Regions from separate parts of the Klebsiella sp. KE9456 genome, predicted to be linked through region 2. Evidence: predicted binding sites of a transcription regulator. Region 2 holds the regulator's gene; the other holds the start of a gene.
What was found. The regulator LexA, encoded in region 2, represses DNA repair genes until DNA is damaged. The targets are predictions, from matches to a motif close to TNCTGTATGTACATACAGNA.

Region 1 (7,656 bases), on a different contig from region 2:
AGGACGCTGGGGCTACTTCGATCAGGCCGGGCAGATGCGTGACATGATTCAGAACCACCTGCTGCAAATTCTGTGCATGATTGCGATGTCCCCGCCGTCAGACTTATCCGCCGACAGCATTCGCGATGAAAAAGTGAAGGTGCTGAAATCCCTTCGCCGTATTGATCGCGCTAACGTGCGTGAGAAAACGGTGCGCGGTCAGTATACCGCCGGGTTTGCGCAAGGGAAAAAAGTGCCGGGTTACCTCGAAGAGGAGGGGGCGAACAAATCCAGTCATACCGAGACGTTTGTGGCCATTCGCGTCGATATTGATAACTGGCGCTGGGCGGGCGTGCCGTTCTACCTGCGTACCGGCAAACGCCTGCCGACCAAATGTTCTGAAGTCGTGGTTTACTTCAAAACGCCGGAACTGAACCTGTTCAAAGAGACCTGGCAAGAGCTGCCGCAGAACAAGCTGACCATTCGCCTGCAACCGGATGAAGGGGTTGATATTCAGGTGCTTAACAAGGTGCCAGGCCTCGATCACAAGCATAATCTGCAAATCACCAAGCTGGATCTGAGCTACTCGGAAACCTTTAACCAAACGCATCTGGCGGATGCCTATGAGCGTTTGTTGCTGGAGACCATGCGCGGTATTCAGGCGCTGTTTGTCCGTCGTGATGAAGTGGAAGAGGCGTGGAAGTGGGTTGACTCCATTACTGAAGCCTGGGCGGCCGATCGCGATGCGCCGAAGCCTTACCAGGCTGGCACCTGGGGACCTGTCGCCTCCGTGGCGATGATCACCCGCGACGGTCGCTCGTGGAATGAGTTTGAATAACCGGAAAGCGACGCTGGTGGGGTTATTTTACCGGTAACATGATCTACCGCACTAAGTCGCATGATTTTTAATCTTTTAAGCCCCGCAGGATTCACCCTCGGGGCTTTTTTTATTACACTGCTCACAGATATTTTGCCTCTGATCCGCAGCACTGTTGCCTTAATTAGCGAAAAAGCTTCCCAACGCGCTGTGATCGGACAGATAAAATTTGAGGAGCCGTTATGAATTCTGAGATGTTACGGGTAACAAATCGTGTTATTGAACGCTCGCGCGCGACCCGCGAGGCCTACCTCGACAGGATTAATCAGGCCAAAACCGATACCGTCCATCGCGCCCAACTGGCGTGCGGCAACCTGGCCCACGGTTTCGCCGCCTGTCAGGCGGATGATAAAGCCTCGTTGAAAAGCATGCTGCGCAATAACATCGCCATTATCACCTCTTATAACGATATGCTGTCCGCGCATCAGCCCTACGAGCACTACCCGGAAATTATTCGCCAGGCTCTGCATTCCGCGAACGCGGTCGGCCAGGTGGCCGGTGGCGTCCCGGCGATGTGCGATGGCGTGACCCAGGGGCAGGATGGCATGGAACTGTCGCTGCTGAGCCGGGAAGTCATTGCCATGTCCGCCGCGATTGGCCTGTCGCATAATATGTTTGACGGGGCGCTCTATCTTGGGGTCTGCGATAAAATTGTCCCTGGTCTGGCGATGGCGGCGCTGTCGTTTGGCCATCTGCCATCCATTTTCATTCCATCCGGTCCAATGGCCAGCGGTCTGGCGAACAAAGAAAAAGTGCGAATTCGTCAGCTTTACGCCGAAGGGAAGGTGGATCGCATGGCGCTGCTGGAGTCCGAAGCCGCCTCATACCATGCGCCGGGTACCTGTACCTTTTATGGTACGGCCAATACCAATCAGATGGTGGTTGAATTTATGGGGATGCAGTTACCAGGATCATCATTTGTGCATCCCGATGCCCCGCTGCGCCACGCGCTGACCGCCGCCGCCGCCCGTCAGGTGACGCGCCTGACCGGCAACGGGAATGAATGGATGCCGCTGGGTAAAATGTTTGACGAAAAAGTGGTCGTTAACGGGATTGTCGCGTTGCTGGCGACTGGCGGATCCACCAATCATACTATGCACCTTGTCGCCATGGCGCGGGCCGCGGGGATCATTATCAACTGGGATGATTTCTCTGACCTCTCTGACGTGGTGCCGCTACTGGCGCGTCTCTACCCGAATGGCCCGGCGGATATCAATCACTTCCAGGCGGCGGGCGGCGTGCCAGTATTGGTACGCGAGCTGCTGAAAGGCGGCCTGTTGCATGAAGACGTCAATACCGTTGCCGGTTTTGGCCTTTCGCGCTACACCATGGAGCCGTGGCTGAATAACGGCGAGCTTGACTGGCGCGAAGGAGCGACAGCGCCGCTGGACGATCAGGTTATCGCCACCTTTGAAAAACCATTTTCTCGCCATGGCGGCACGAAGGTGCTGAGCGGTAATCTTGGTCGAGCGGTGATGAAAACCTCAGCCGTGCCGGTTGAAAACCAGGTGATTGAAGCGCCTGCGGTAGTTTTCGAGAGCCAGCATGATGTATTGCCGGCCTTTGAAGCCGGGCTACTGGACAAAGATTGCGTGGTGGTGGTCCGTCATCAGGGACCAAAAGCGAATGGCATGCCAGAATTACATAAACTTATGCCGCCACTTGGTGTATTATTGGACCGCCGTTTCAAAATTGCGCTGGTGACCGATGGTCGACTCTCCGGCGCATCAGGCAAAGTTCCATCAGCAATCCATGTGACGCCTGAAGCGTATGATGGTGGTCTGCTGGCGAAGGTGCGCGATGGCGATATCATTCGCGTTAACGGCCAGACGGGCGAACTGATGTTGCTGGTGGATGACGCGGAGCTGGCTGTGCGCCAGCCGCATATTCCTGACCTGAGCGGTTCGCGTGTAGGAACCGGCCGGGAAATGTTCGGTGCGCTGCGTGAGAAACTCTCCGGAGCAGAACAGGGCGCAACCTGCATCAATTTTTAAGATGATTCGATTTGTAGATCTGGCGAGAGAAAATCTGATGAAAAACTGGAAAACAACTGCAGAAGCAATCCTCACCTCCGGCCCGGTTGTCCCGGTCATCGTGGTGAAAAAACTGGAACACGCTGTGCCGATGGCGAAAGCGCTGGTTGCGGGCGGCGTACGCGTTCTTGAAGTGACCCTGCGTACCGACTGTGCGATAGATGCAATCCGCGCGATTGCCAAAGACGTTCCGGAAGCGATTGTTGGCGCCGGTACCGTCACCAACGTTGAACAACTGAAAGAGGTGACTGAGGCGGGGGCGCAGTTCGCTATCAGCCCGGGGCTCACCGAATCCCTGCTGAAAGCGGCGACCGGCGAAGGCACCATCCCGCTGATCCCAGGGATTAGCACCGTATCCGAACTGATGCTGGGTATGCAGTATGGTCTGAAAGAGTTCAAATTCTTCCCGGCGGAAGCGAACGGCGGCGTGAAAGCGCTGCAGGCGATTGGCGGTCCGTTCGCCAACATCCGTTTCTGCCCGACGGGCGGCATCTCTCCGGCAAACTACCGTGATTATCTGGCGCTGAACAGCGTGCTGTGCATCGGCGGCTCCTGGCTGGTGCCTGCGGACGCGCTGGAAGCGGGGGATTTCGACCGTATCACCAAACTGGCGCGTGAAGCGGTAGAAGGCGCGAAGTAATCTTCGCGCGTTAACTCGCAAAGCCCGGTCTGCGCTAACGTGACCGGGTTTTTTTATCAGTTTGCGCCGCAAAACCTTTGCGCAACTGACCTGTATTACCGGCCTGTCGCGGCGGAGATTTATCCCGTGACCACTACCGCAGACGCAGCCGCTTTGGCGCGAGCAACCGCTTCATCGACGTTGTCCGCTACCGCCAGGGTCACGCCTAAACGACGCGAGCCATCAATTTCCGGCTTGCCGAACAGGCGCAGTTGCAGACCCGCACCGACTGCTGCCTGGATATGGCTAAAGGTGACGTTCTGGCTGGTCAGTTGCGGCAGGATCACCGCCGAGGCCGCCGGGCCGTACTGGCGAATGGCGCCAACGGGCAGGCCAAGGAAGGCGCGGACGTGGAGGGCGAACTCAGACAGATCCTGGGAAATCAACGTGACCATGCCGGTATCGTGCGGGCGCGGCGACACTTCGCTAAAAATGACCTCATCGCCGCAAACAAACAGCTCAACGCCAAACAGACCATAACCGCCCAGCGCCAACACGACTTTGCGGGCTATCTCCTGGGCGCGCTCTAAGGCCAGCGCACTCATCTGCTGCGGCTGCCAGGATTCGCGGTAATCGCCATCTTCCTGACGGTGGCCAACTGGCGCACAGAAATGCACGCCATCGACGGCGCTGACGGTCAGCAGGGTGATTTCAAAATCAAAGTTGACTACGCCTTCGACAATCACGCGCCCGGCGCCGGCGCGACCACCTTGCTGCGCGTAGTGCCATGCTTCGGTTAACTGCTCTTCGGAACGAATAAAGCTTTGGCCTTTGCCTGATGAACTCATCACAGGCTTAACGATGCACGGCAAACCGATCCCGGCAACGGCTTCCCGAAATGCGGTCTCACTGTCGGCAAAACGGTAGGCGGAAGTGGGCAGCTTGAGTTCTTCGGCAGCCAGGCGACGGATCCCTTCACGGTTCATGGTGAGTTTCGCCGCGCGCGCGGTAGGAACGACTTTTTGCCCTGCTTGCTCCAGGATGACCAGCGTATCGGTGGCGATGGCCTCGATTTCCGGCACGATGAAATCGGGTTTTTCCTGTTCGATCAGCGCCTGTAACGTTTCGCCATGCAGCATATTGATGACATGTGAACGGTGTGCGACCTGCATTGCCGGGGCATCAGGGTAACGATCGACGGCGATGGTCTCAATTCCCAGACGCTGACACTCGATGGCCACTTCTTTACCCAGTTCGCCGGAACCTAACAACATTACTTTTGTTGCCGCAGGGCGCAGCGCCGTGCCTAATACAGTCATAACTCTCTTCCACAGTGAAAAAACATGCGCCGCATTATAAACGAAAACGTTTGCGCGTGTCTTTATGCGCGTCGATTGAGATTAGGGGCAAAATTTGTTATACTGTATAAAAATACAGTACACAAGGGGCTGCATCATGGCGGTTGAAATTAAATATGTGGTAATTCGCGAAGGTGAGGAAAAAATGTCTTTTGCCAGCAAAAAAGAGGCCGATGCTTATGACAAAATGCTCGATCTGGCGGAAGTCCTTAACGACTGGCTGGTCGCGTGTCCGCTTACCCTTGATGAAGAGCAGCGCGATAGCATGGCGATGTGGCTGGCCGAGCGTAAAGAGACTCTGAATCATATTCTGCGTTCGGGGAAATTGCCTGAGGTCCATGACCACAGCGATCGGCAACACGCCGGACCGGAAGAGGGCGACAACAGCGAAGCCGTCGCTGAATCTGAAGCTCCGGTGAAGCCGCGTAAAGTGAAAGCCGCCTGAGTTCCCTTTGCACAGGGAGTTCTGGCGGTAAAATGAGGATTATGCGCTTTTCAGTATCATATTTGCGCATCTTTAGCTGGTCATACATTTCCTGACACCTCCTCGTTTAGGCTGATGGTATCGCTTATCGCGCAACGAGGAAAAATATGTCGAACTGGCTAAATCAACTGCAGTCTCTGCTGGGGCAGCAGGGACGATCTTCTTTATCTGACGAGCAATCAAGCGGAAAAAATGTGCTGCTGCCGGGGGCGCTTGGCGGGCTGGCAGGCTTGCTGGTCGCCAGTAAATCATCGCGCAAGCTGTTGGCGAAATATGGCACCGGCGCACTGCTGGTTGGCGGTGGCGCAGTAGCGGGAACCGTGCTGTGGAACAAGTACCAACAGAAAATGCGCGCCAGTTCGCCGCAGGAACCTGATGATTCCGCTTTGCCCGCCGGGCTGACGCACTCAGCAGACTCCGTTGAACTCGATGCCCGCAGTGAACGGCTGATTATGGCGCTGATCTTTGCGGCCAAAAGCGATGGACACATTGACGAGCGTGAGCGGGCAAGTATCGAAGAGCAACTGCGCGCGGCAAATATTGATGTTCAGGGACGGGTGTTAATCGACCAGGCGCTGGCTCAGCCACTTGATCCCCGGCGGCTGGCAGAGAGCATTAACAGCGAGCAAGAGGCGCTGGAGGTTTACTACATCAGCTGTGCGGTCATTGATATTGACCATTTTATGGAGCGCAGCTATCTGAATGCTCTCGGCGAAGCCCTTAAACTGCCACTGGATGTCCGTAAGGATATTGAGCAGGACATTCAGGCGCAAAAACAGGCTATAGAGGACTAAATCCTCAGGTTTTGCTTGCATCGCGGGTGACATTTGCCACTCTTATACCTGTCATCCTTCAGCGTGTTTTGCTGCGTGCTGAAGGGCAACTAATATAAGCCGCAGAAGACTAAGTAGATGCCGCCAAAAGCCAAACGGATCCCCCATGCCATGACCTTACATGGCGATACCCGAATCGATAATTATTACTGGCTGCGTGATGATCAACGCTCGCAGCCGGATGTGCTTGATTATCTGAAGCAGGAAAATGAATACGGTAAAAAAGTGATGTCCTCGCAAAGTAGCCTGCAGAACAGGGTACTTAAGGAGATTATTGACCGAATACCGCAGCGCGAAGTGTCGGCGCCCTACAGCAAAAATGGCTATCGTTACCGTCAGGTGTATGAACCAGGATGCGAGTATGCGATTTATCAACGCCAGTCGGTGCTGAAAGAAGAGTGGGATCAATGGGATGTGTTGCTGGACGGCAATCAGCGTGCGGCGGGCAGCGAATTTTACACACTGGGTGGTCTGGGGGTTTCACCCGACAATAATATCATGGCCGTGGCGGAAGATTATCTCTCCCGGCGGCAATATAGTCTGCGTTTTTACCCTTTATACAACGGTGATGAATATCAGGAGGTGCTGGAAAACGTCTCCCCTGATTTTGCGTGGAGTAATGATTCGCAAACGTTGTGGTATGTGCGCAAACACCCGACCACGCTGCTGCCGTATCAGGTCTGGCGTCATCGCCTCGGAACGGCTGCCAGTTCAGATGTTCTGGTATATGAAGAACAGGACGATACGTTTTATGTCAGCGTTCACAAAACCACCTCTCAGCAGTTTGTGGTGATTTATCTGGCCAGCGCGACGACCAGCGAAGTGCTGCTGCTGAATGCTGAAATGGCCGACGCCGAGCCGATCTGCTTTCTGCCGCGACGTAAAGATCATGAATATAGTCTCGATCACTATCAGCATACCTTTTATCTGCGATCGAATCGCGAAGGTAAAAACTTCGGCCTTTATCGTAGTACGCTGCGCGATGAACAACAGTGGGAGACGTTAATTCCTCCCCGTCCTGAGGTGATGCTTGAAGGTTTTACCCTGTTTACCGACTGGCTGGTCGTTGAGGAGCGCCAGCGTGGACTTACCAGCTTGCGACAGATTAACCGCAAAACGAGCGCGTCTCAGGGCATTGCTTTTGATGATCCGGCCTATGTGACCTGGCTTGCCTATAACCCTGAGCCGGAAACCTCCCGTTTGCGCTACGGATATTCTTCGATGACGACGCCGGATACGCTGTTTGAACTGGATATGAACACCGGCGAGCGGCGAGTGCTGAAACAACAGGAAGTGAAAGGGTTTGAGGCCAGCCATTATCGCAGCGAGCATCTGTGGATCACTGCCCGCGATGGCGTTGAAGTTCCGGTATCGTTGGTTTATCGCCATGATCATTTCCGAAAAGGCGGCAGTCCGCTGCTGGTGTACGGCTATGGTTCCTACGGCGCCAGTATGGATGCGGATTTCAGCACC
Region 2 (7,656 bases):
GATAGTCCATGTGGCTGCGGTGGCAGGGCACATAGACAATTTCATGCCCGTCGTGCGCCAGCTGACGAACGCGCTCGGCGTTATGGACGTTAATCCCTTGATAGAGACGGTTCCAGGTAAAGCCCAGAATACGGTCGGTCAGACGGATCATCTCGTAGGAGAAGTTGGCGGCAATCTCTTCCATCAGCGCGATGGCGTTTTGCTGCGCTTTTTCATGGGAGATTTTCTTGCTGCGTGCTTCATCTTCCACCGCGCGGGCAATGGCTTTTGACGCCAGCAGTTTATTGAACAGATCCTGACGGGCTGGCAGACGCGGCCCGACGGCTGCCAGACGCTGGCGGGCAAAGTGCATGCGCGCCACGCGGGCCAGTTTCTGAGCGATAATTTTGTCGGTGCCGTGCTCGTCCGCCATCTTACGTAGAGAGACCGAAGGCGAGAAACGCACAAAGCTGTCGCGTCCCAGCCAGGAGACGGCAAAGAATTTCTGCACGCCGTTGAGCATACGTAAAGGCGGGTTTTCTTCTCCCTTTTCGCGCCCCGGAGCACGACCGAACATCACTGAAACTGGCACCATCTGTACATCCAGATCGGGATGATTACGGTGCAGGTCCAGATAGTCATGGAACAGCTTGATGGACTCTTCCTTTGGCGTGTAATAGGTAAATACGCGCGGGCCGCCGTGGATAAATACATAGCGCGGAAGCAGAGAGCCATCGATTTCCAGCGGCTCCAGAGGATCGGGTAACTCATGTGCCAGACACTGAGCGCGTAGCGTCAGCAGGTCCGCCTTCGAATTGTAAGGCAGGACGTACATAATAGGGCGCGAGGTATCCAGGCCTAATTCCTCGGCAGGTTGCGCCGGAATAGACTTGCTTTTTACCAGCACCCTTAATGGTAAATTCAGTAATTTATAGTAAATTCGTTGCCAGCCAGACATAGACGATATGAAGCCCCTGGTTAATCATGCAAATGCGCGGCAAGAATAACAGAAAGTGCGCAAAATTTCCGGTGTAACGCGGCAAACGCGTACACTCATTGGCGTTATTTACATTAAAAGGTTCGTTTGATGGCCAATAATACCACCGGGTTAACCCGAATTATTAAAGCCGCAGGGTATTCCTGTAAAGGATTTCGCGCGGCGTGGATCAACGAGGCCGCATTTCGTCAGGAAGGTATCGCGGCCATTATTGCCGTGGCAATAGCCTGCTGGCTGGACGTCGATGCCGTCACCCGGGTTCTGCTGATTGGTTCGGTTCTGCTCGTGATGATAGTTGAAATTATCAATAGCGCCATTGAAGCCGTCGTCGACCGTATTGGTCCTGAGCGTCACGTCCTTTCGGGACGGGCGAAAGATCTGGGGTCCGCGGCGGTTCTGCTGGCGATTATTATCGCGCTGATGACCTGGGGAATGCTGTTGTGGGCGAACTATCGCTGACTCTTGCCGTATCGGTTCGCAAAATGGAAAGAAACTGCTGATTTTTGTGTGAAATATGGTTCCAAAATCACCGTTAGCTGTATATACTCACAGCATAACTGTATATACACCCAGGGGGCGGAATGAAAGCGTTAACGACCAGGCAGCAGGAGGTGTTTGATCTCATTCGGGATCATATCAGCCAGACGGGCATGCCGCCGACGCGTGCGGAGATTGCTCAGCGCTTGGGGTTTCGTTCCCCAAACGCGGCGGAAGAACACCTGAAGGCGCTGGCGCGTAAAGGCGCAATCGAGATCGTTTCTGGCGCTTCTCGCGGTATTCGCTTGCTGACGGAGGAAGAGAGCGGTCTGCCGCTAATTGGCCGCGTTGCCGCAGGTGAACCGCTGCTGGCGCAGCAGCATATTGAAGGCCACTATCAGGTGGATCCATCCATGTTTAAGCCGAGCGCCGATTTTCTGCTGCGCGTCAGCGGTATGTCAATGAAAGACATCGGGATTCTGGATGGCGATCTGCTGGCGGTGCATAAAACGCAGGATGTGCGCAACGGTCAGGTGGTTGTGGCGCGCATTGACGAAGAAGTCACCGTGAAGCGGCTGAAAAAGCAGGGCAACGTCGTTGAGCTGCTGCCTGAAAATAGCGAATTTTCCCCGATCGTGGTCGATCTGCGCGAACAAAGTTTTACCATTGAAGGCCTGGCTGTCGGCGTTATCCGCAACGGCAACTGGCAATAACCTCGCCATTCCGCAGCATTATCCGCTGATGCATGATGCTGCGTCGTTTACTTCCATTCAGGCTCCTCTTCCATGCTTTTTAACTCTGCTGACAGAGCCCTGTGGCGCTTAGCGTTACCGATGATCTTCTCCAATATCACCGTTCCGCTGTTGGGACTGGTGGATACCGCCGTTATTGGTCACCTCGACAGCCCAGTTTATCTGGCAGGCGTGGCGGTTGGCGCAACGGCCACCAGCTTCCTTTTTATGCTGCTTCTGTTTCTGCGCATGAGCACTACCGGACTGACGGCGCAGGCATTTGGCGCAAACGATTCGCAGCGGCTGGCGCGCGCGCTGGTGCAGCCGATTGTTCTGGCGCTGGCCGCCGGGGTAGCGATCGTCCTCTTCAGGGGGCCGTTAATCAATCTGGCGCTACATATTGTCGGCGGCAGTGAATCTGTGCTCGTACAGGCCCGGCACTTTCTTGAGATTCGTTGGCTAAGCGCGCCCGCCTCGCTGGCGAATCTGGTCCTGCTGGGCTGGCTGCTTGGTGTGCAGTATGCCCGGGCGCCGGTGATCCTGCTGGTGGTCGGCAATGTTCTTAACATTGCGCTCGATTTATGGTTGGTGATCGGCCTGCATATGAATGTTCAGGGAGCGGCGCTGGCGACGGTCACGGCAGAATACGCCACCTTCTTTATTGGACTGTTAATGGTGAGACGCGTGCTGGCGCTGCGTGGCGTTCCCCTGTCGATGTTGAAAAACGCCTGGCGTGGCGACATACGCCGTTTGCTGGCGTTAAATCGCGACATCATGCTGCGTTCGCTGCTGCTACAGCTTTGCTTCGGGGCGGTGACAGTATTCGGGGCCCGTCTCGGCGCCGATGTGGTGGCGGTCAATGCGGTACTGATGACTATGCTGACCTTTACCGCCTACGCACTGGATGGTTTCGCCTATGCCGTTGAAGCCCATTCCGGGCAGGCCTACGGCGCGCGCGATGACGGTCAACTGCTTGTCGTCTGGCGTGCGGCCTGTCGCCAGTCAGGGATGGTGGCGCTGGCGTTTACGCTGATTTACAGCCTTGCCGGTGAGCAGATCATCAGCGTGTTGACGTCTCTGCCTTCATTGCAGCAACTGGCCGACCGCTATCTCATCTGGCAGACGATACTGCCGGTGATTGGTGTCTGGTGCTATTTGCTGGACGGTATGTTTATCGGCGCGACGCGCGGGGCGGAGATGCGTAATAGTATGGTTGTGGCGGCGGCGGGATTTGCCCTGACGCTGTTAACGCTACCGGTTCTCGGGAATCACGGTTTGTGGCTGGCGCTGACGGTTTTTCTTGCCCTGCGCGGGGCGTCGCTGGCGCTCATCTGGCGGCGACACTGGCGGTATGGAACCTGGTTTTCGTAGCGGGTTTTATTTGTCTGCTGGTTAAAGATTCTGAATAATAAATTCTACTCAGAATACTCATCTATAGTTAAGTCATGCCCGGCCCATAACGGGCTGTTCATTCACCGAACGATGAGGATTGCATGATGAATAAAGACGAAATCGGCGGTAACTGGAAACAGTTGAAAGGTAAAGCAAAAGAACAATGGGGCAAACTGACCGACGACGATATGACCGTCATCGAGGGTAAACGTGACCAGCTTGTCGGTAAGATTCAGGAACGTTATGGCTACGCCAAAGACCAGGCCGAGAAAGAGGTCACGGAGTGGGAAACCCGTAACGATTATCGCTGGTAGCGAAAGCGTCGTGTTTTAACCCACTGTTAGTGCCTGCCTTGACGGTATCCGGAGGTACCGTCAGCCTTGATTCCCGCTGCGGCTCACCCCTCAGCGGGCTTTCTTTTTAATCTGTATGGTGTGATCGTGATGGCAGTGCCCCGGCGTGCTGCAGGCTTCGACTTCAACGCAGGCGGCACACAGGCCGTGAGCTTCAATCACATTGTGGCGCAGAGCGAAGCCCATTTTCGCCGCCAGGGAATGCATAATATCTTCTACACCTTCCGCACACTCTTCTTTGACGCCACCGCAGCGGTCGCAGATAAACATCGCTGAGCTGTGGGTTGGCTGATCGAAAAGGTGACACAGCACATAGCTGTTGGTGGATTCCACCTTGTGCACGAGTCCCTGCTCCAGCAAAAACTCCAGCGCCCGGTATACCGTTGGCGGTTTGGCCTGCGGTTCTGTTTCCCGGAGCAGATCGAGCAGATCGTAGGCGCTGATAGCCCCTTGCTGCAGGCTCATCAAACGCAACACTTCAAGGCGCTGAGGGGTCAGGCGTACGCCACGTTGTGCACAGAGCTTTTCAGCATGCGCTAACATTTGTTGCGAAGTAGTCTTATCCATGGCGTCCTCTGGTCGCGTGAATGTGAAACTGTTACTTTATCACGTTCCAGATAAAACACCGAGTCCCTGGGACTTATACCGGTCACACTTCACGTTGCCTGTGCTCGCCGGAGGCGCCTTTCTGGCGGGACAAATTTGTTTCTGACGAATTTGTCGCTCACTTTCCGCTGTCTGCAACGCGAATTATTTAGGGTTATGCTATATCCGATGCATCTCATTTTCGGGAGAAAACGATGAAACGACCTGATTGCATTCGACACTGGCGTGAACTGGAGGGGGCGGATGATTCCACCTATCCCGATAGCACAGAGCTGTTCTCCATCGGTGCGCCGCTGGCGCGCGGCCTGCGGTTGAATCGTCTGGGGATCCATCACGAACGTCTTCCGCCCGGGCGTCGTACCTCCTATCCGCACGCGGAAAGCGACGAAGAAGAGTTTATCTATGTGCTGGAGGGGTATCCGGACGTGTGGATTAACGGCTATCTCTGGAAGCTGGAGCCCGGTGATAGCGTCGGCTTTCCTGCCGGAACCGGCGTTTGCCACACCTTCCTCAATAATACCGACCACGAAGTTCGCCTGTTAGTCGTCGGCGAGGCGAACAACAAATTCAACCGTATCTACTATCCGCTTAATCCCGGCTATGCCGCTACCCGTCAGGATCGTTGGGTTGATCATCCGCCGCAGTTTTTCGGCCCGCACGACGGCAAGCCGCGGAGAAAGTAACGTTTGTTGTCCGATAGAAAAAGTCCGCGCCGGGGCGATGCGCCAGTGATGTATCTTTGTGCTATAGTAGCGCCCCTTTTTACCCGGATGCTTATTTATTCGCCATGATGTCAGAATCAACGCCAACTGCTTTTGCCGCCCACCGTTTTTCCATCGCGCCGATGCTCGACTGGACAGACAGACACTGCCGCTATTTTCTGCGTCAGCTCTCGCGCCATACGCTGCTGTACACTGAAATGGTGACCACTGGCGCGATTATTCACGGTAAAGGCGACTACCTGGCCTATAGCGAAGAAGAGCATCCGGTCGCTCTGCAACTGGGTGGCAGCGATCCGGCGGCGCTGGCGCACTGCGCAAAGCTGGCGCAGGCGCGCGGCTATGATGAAATAAACCTCAACGTTGGTTGCCCGTCCGATCGCGTGCAAAACGGCATGTTCGGCGCTTGCCTGATGGGCAATGCCCAACGGGTTGCCGACTGCATTAAAGCGATGCGCGACGTGGTGTCGATTCCGGTAACGGTAAAGACCCGCATCGGTATTGATGACCAGGACAGTTACGAATTTCTGTGTGATTTTATCGAAACGGTTTCCGGGAAAGGCGAGTGTGAGATGTTTATCATCCACGCGCGTAAGGCGTGGTTATCCGGCCTGAGCCCGAAGGAGAATCGTGAGATCCCGCCGCTGGATTATCCGCGCGTCTACCAGCTTAAACGCGATTTCCCGCATCTGACGATGGCGATTAATGGCGGCATTAAGTCGCTGGCGGAGGCGAAACGGCATCTGGAGCATATGGATGGGGTGATGGTGGGCCGCGAGGCTTATCAGAATCCGGGCATTCTGGCCTCGGTCGACCGGGAAATTTTCGCCGTGGACGGTATAGATGCCGATCCGGTTGCCGTGGTCCGCGCGATGTATCCCTATATTGAACGTGAACTCAGCAACGGAACATATCTGGGACACGTGACGCGCCACATGCTGGGACTGTTTCAGGGGATTCCGGGCGCGCGCCAGTGGCGCCGCCATCTGAGCGAGAATGCGCATAAAGCCGGTGCGGATATCAATGTGCTGGAGCAGGCGCTGCGATGGGTTGCCGACAAGGGTTAATTTTTCACTAAAACCTGGTCAAATTCACCACTTTACGTATAAGTGATGTGATAAATTTTGTTTATATTCAATAAGTTATATTTGGCATGGTTCTTGTAATACCCAGGAAGTGATAGAAAAATTTCTTTGGGGAGAAGATGATGCTGGAACTCTTATTTGTGATTGGCTTTTTTGTCATGCTGTTGGTCACCGGCGTGTCATTATTGGGTATTATCGCCGCCATCGTGGTGGCGACAGCGGTGATGTTTGTCGGCGGACTCTTTGCTTTAATGATTAAATTACTGCCGTGGCTGCTGTTGGCCGTTGTCGTGGTGTGGGCGATCCGGGCGATAAAATCGCCGACTGAGAGTCGTTATCGGAGTAATAACCGCTGGCATTACTAAGGTATTGAGCGCTATGTCACAACCTGAAGATTTTTGCCTAAAACAGCGTAGGCTTTGCTAATTAAATCTGCCACTATTAACAAGTTAATGAATTCATCGAGCTGTACCCTACATACAGCCGAAACAAAAAAAGTAAGGGCTTCCCGTGTGGAAGCCCTAAACTTTTGAGGCTGATGACAAACCGATATTAGATATGTCTCGTATTTCCGCCAGGTGGCGGCTGGCGTCTTACCAGACATACAATTTCAACAATATTACTATATTCTGGTTTTTTCGTAGGCTCGCGTAAGCGAAGCGCCGCCGGGAAATTTCAGAAAAACGCGCTTTGTCAGCACGCTGAACCTTTTCTGCTTATTCCGGCATACGACAGGCTACAGGGGCGCTGGCTGTGGTTGCCCGGCTTTTATCCATCACTCCAGGCAACACATCCGAACTACGGCAACAACAAACTTGAACCCTGCGTCGCCCGGCTTTCCAGTACCTCATGCGCGCGTCTGGCCTCGGTTAAGGCATATTTCTGATTCTCTGCGACATCCACTTTTATCACGCCGCTGGCGATCAGCGAGAATAGCTCATTGCTGGCTTCCGTCAGCTCTTCGCGCGTGGTGATATAGCCTTGCAGCGAAGGGCGGGTGACATACAGCGAACCTTTCTGGTTGAGGATGCCAAGATTGACGCCGGTTACCGGGCCTGATGAGTTGCCGAAGCTGACCATCAGCCCCCGCCGCTGCAGGCAGTCAAGGGAGGACTCCCAGGTATCTTTGCCCACGGAATCATAGACCACATGGACTTTCTTGCCGTCGGTGATCTCCTTCAGACGTTCGACGATGTTCTCTTCGCGGTAGTTAATGATTTGCCAGGCCCCGGCCTGTCTGGCGCGTTCAGCCTTTTGCGCGCTGCCGACGGTGCCGATCAGTTTAGCTCCCAGCGCATTTGCCCACTGGCAGGCAAT

Region 1: ABK821_RS11545 (YebG family protein) is a predicted target of LexA. The motif match lies at 4,928-4,947, and genes of this name have one in related genera.

The regions. Positions count from the first base shown of each region.
Region 1 covers NZ_JBDYQK010000009.1:187,247-194,902, reverse strand. Annotated here, with positions in the region: gene zwf (glucose-6-phosphate dehydrogenase) at 1-817, shown strand, start outside; gene edd (phosphogluconate dehydratase) at 1,039-2,850, shown strand; gene ABK821_RS11555 (bifunctional 4-hydroxy-2-oxoglutarate aldolase/2-dehydro-3-deoxy-phosphogluconate aldolase) at 2,888-3,529, shown strand; gene purT (formate-dependent phosphoribosylglycinamide formyltransferase) at 3,649-4,827, opposite strand; gene ABK821_RS11545 (YebG family protein) at 4,964-5,311, shown strand; gene ABK821_RS11540 (tellurite resistance TerB family protein) at 5,458-6,144, shown strand; gene ptrB (oligopeptidase B) at 6,262-7,656, shown strand, end outside.
Region 2 covers NZ_JBDYQK010000025.1:39,701-47,356, forward strand. Annotated here, with positions in the region: gene plsB (glycerol-3-phosphate 1-O-acyltransferase PlsB) at 1-937, opposite strand, end outside; gene ABK821_RS21270 (diacylglycerol kinase) at 1,067-1,435, shown strand; gene lexA (transcriptional repressor LexA) at 1,558-2,166, shown strand; gene dinF (MATE family efflux transporter DinF) at 2,239-3,555, shown strand; gene ABK821_RS21285 (CsbD family protein) at 3,681-3,890, shown strand; gene zur (zinc uptake transcriptional repressor Zur) at 3,981-4,496, opposite strand; gene ABK821_RS21295 (cupin domain-containing protein) at 4,730-5,218, shown strand; gene dusA (tRNA dihydrouridine(20/20a) synthase DusA) at 5,323-6,321, shown strand; gene pspG (envelope stress response protein PspG) at 6,462-6,704, shown strand; gene ABK821_RS21310 (quinone oxidoreductase) at 7,138-7,656, opposite strand, start outside.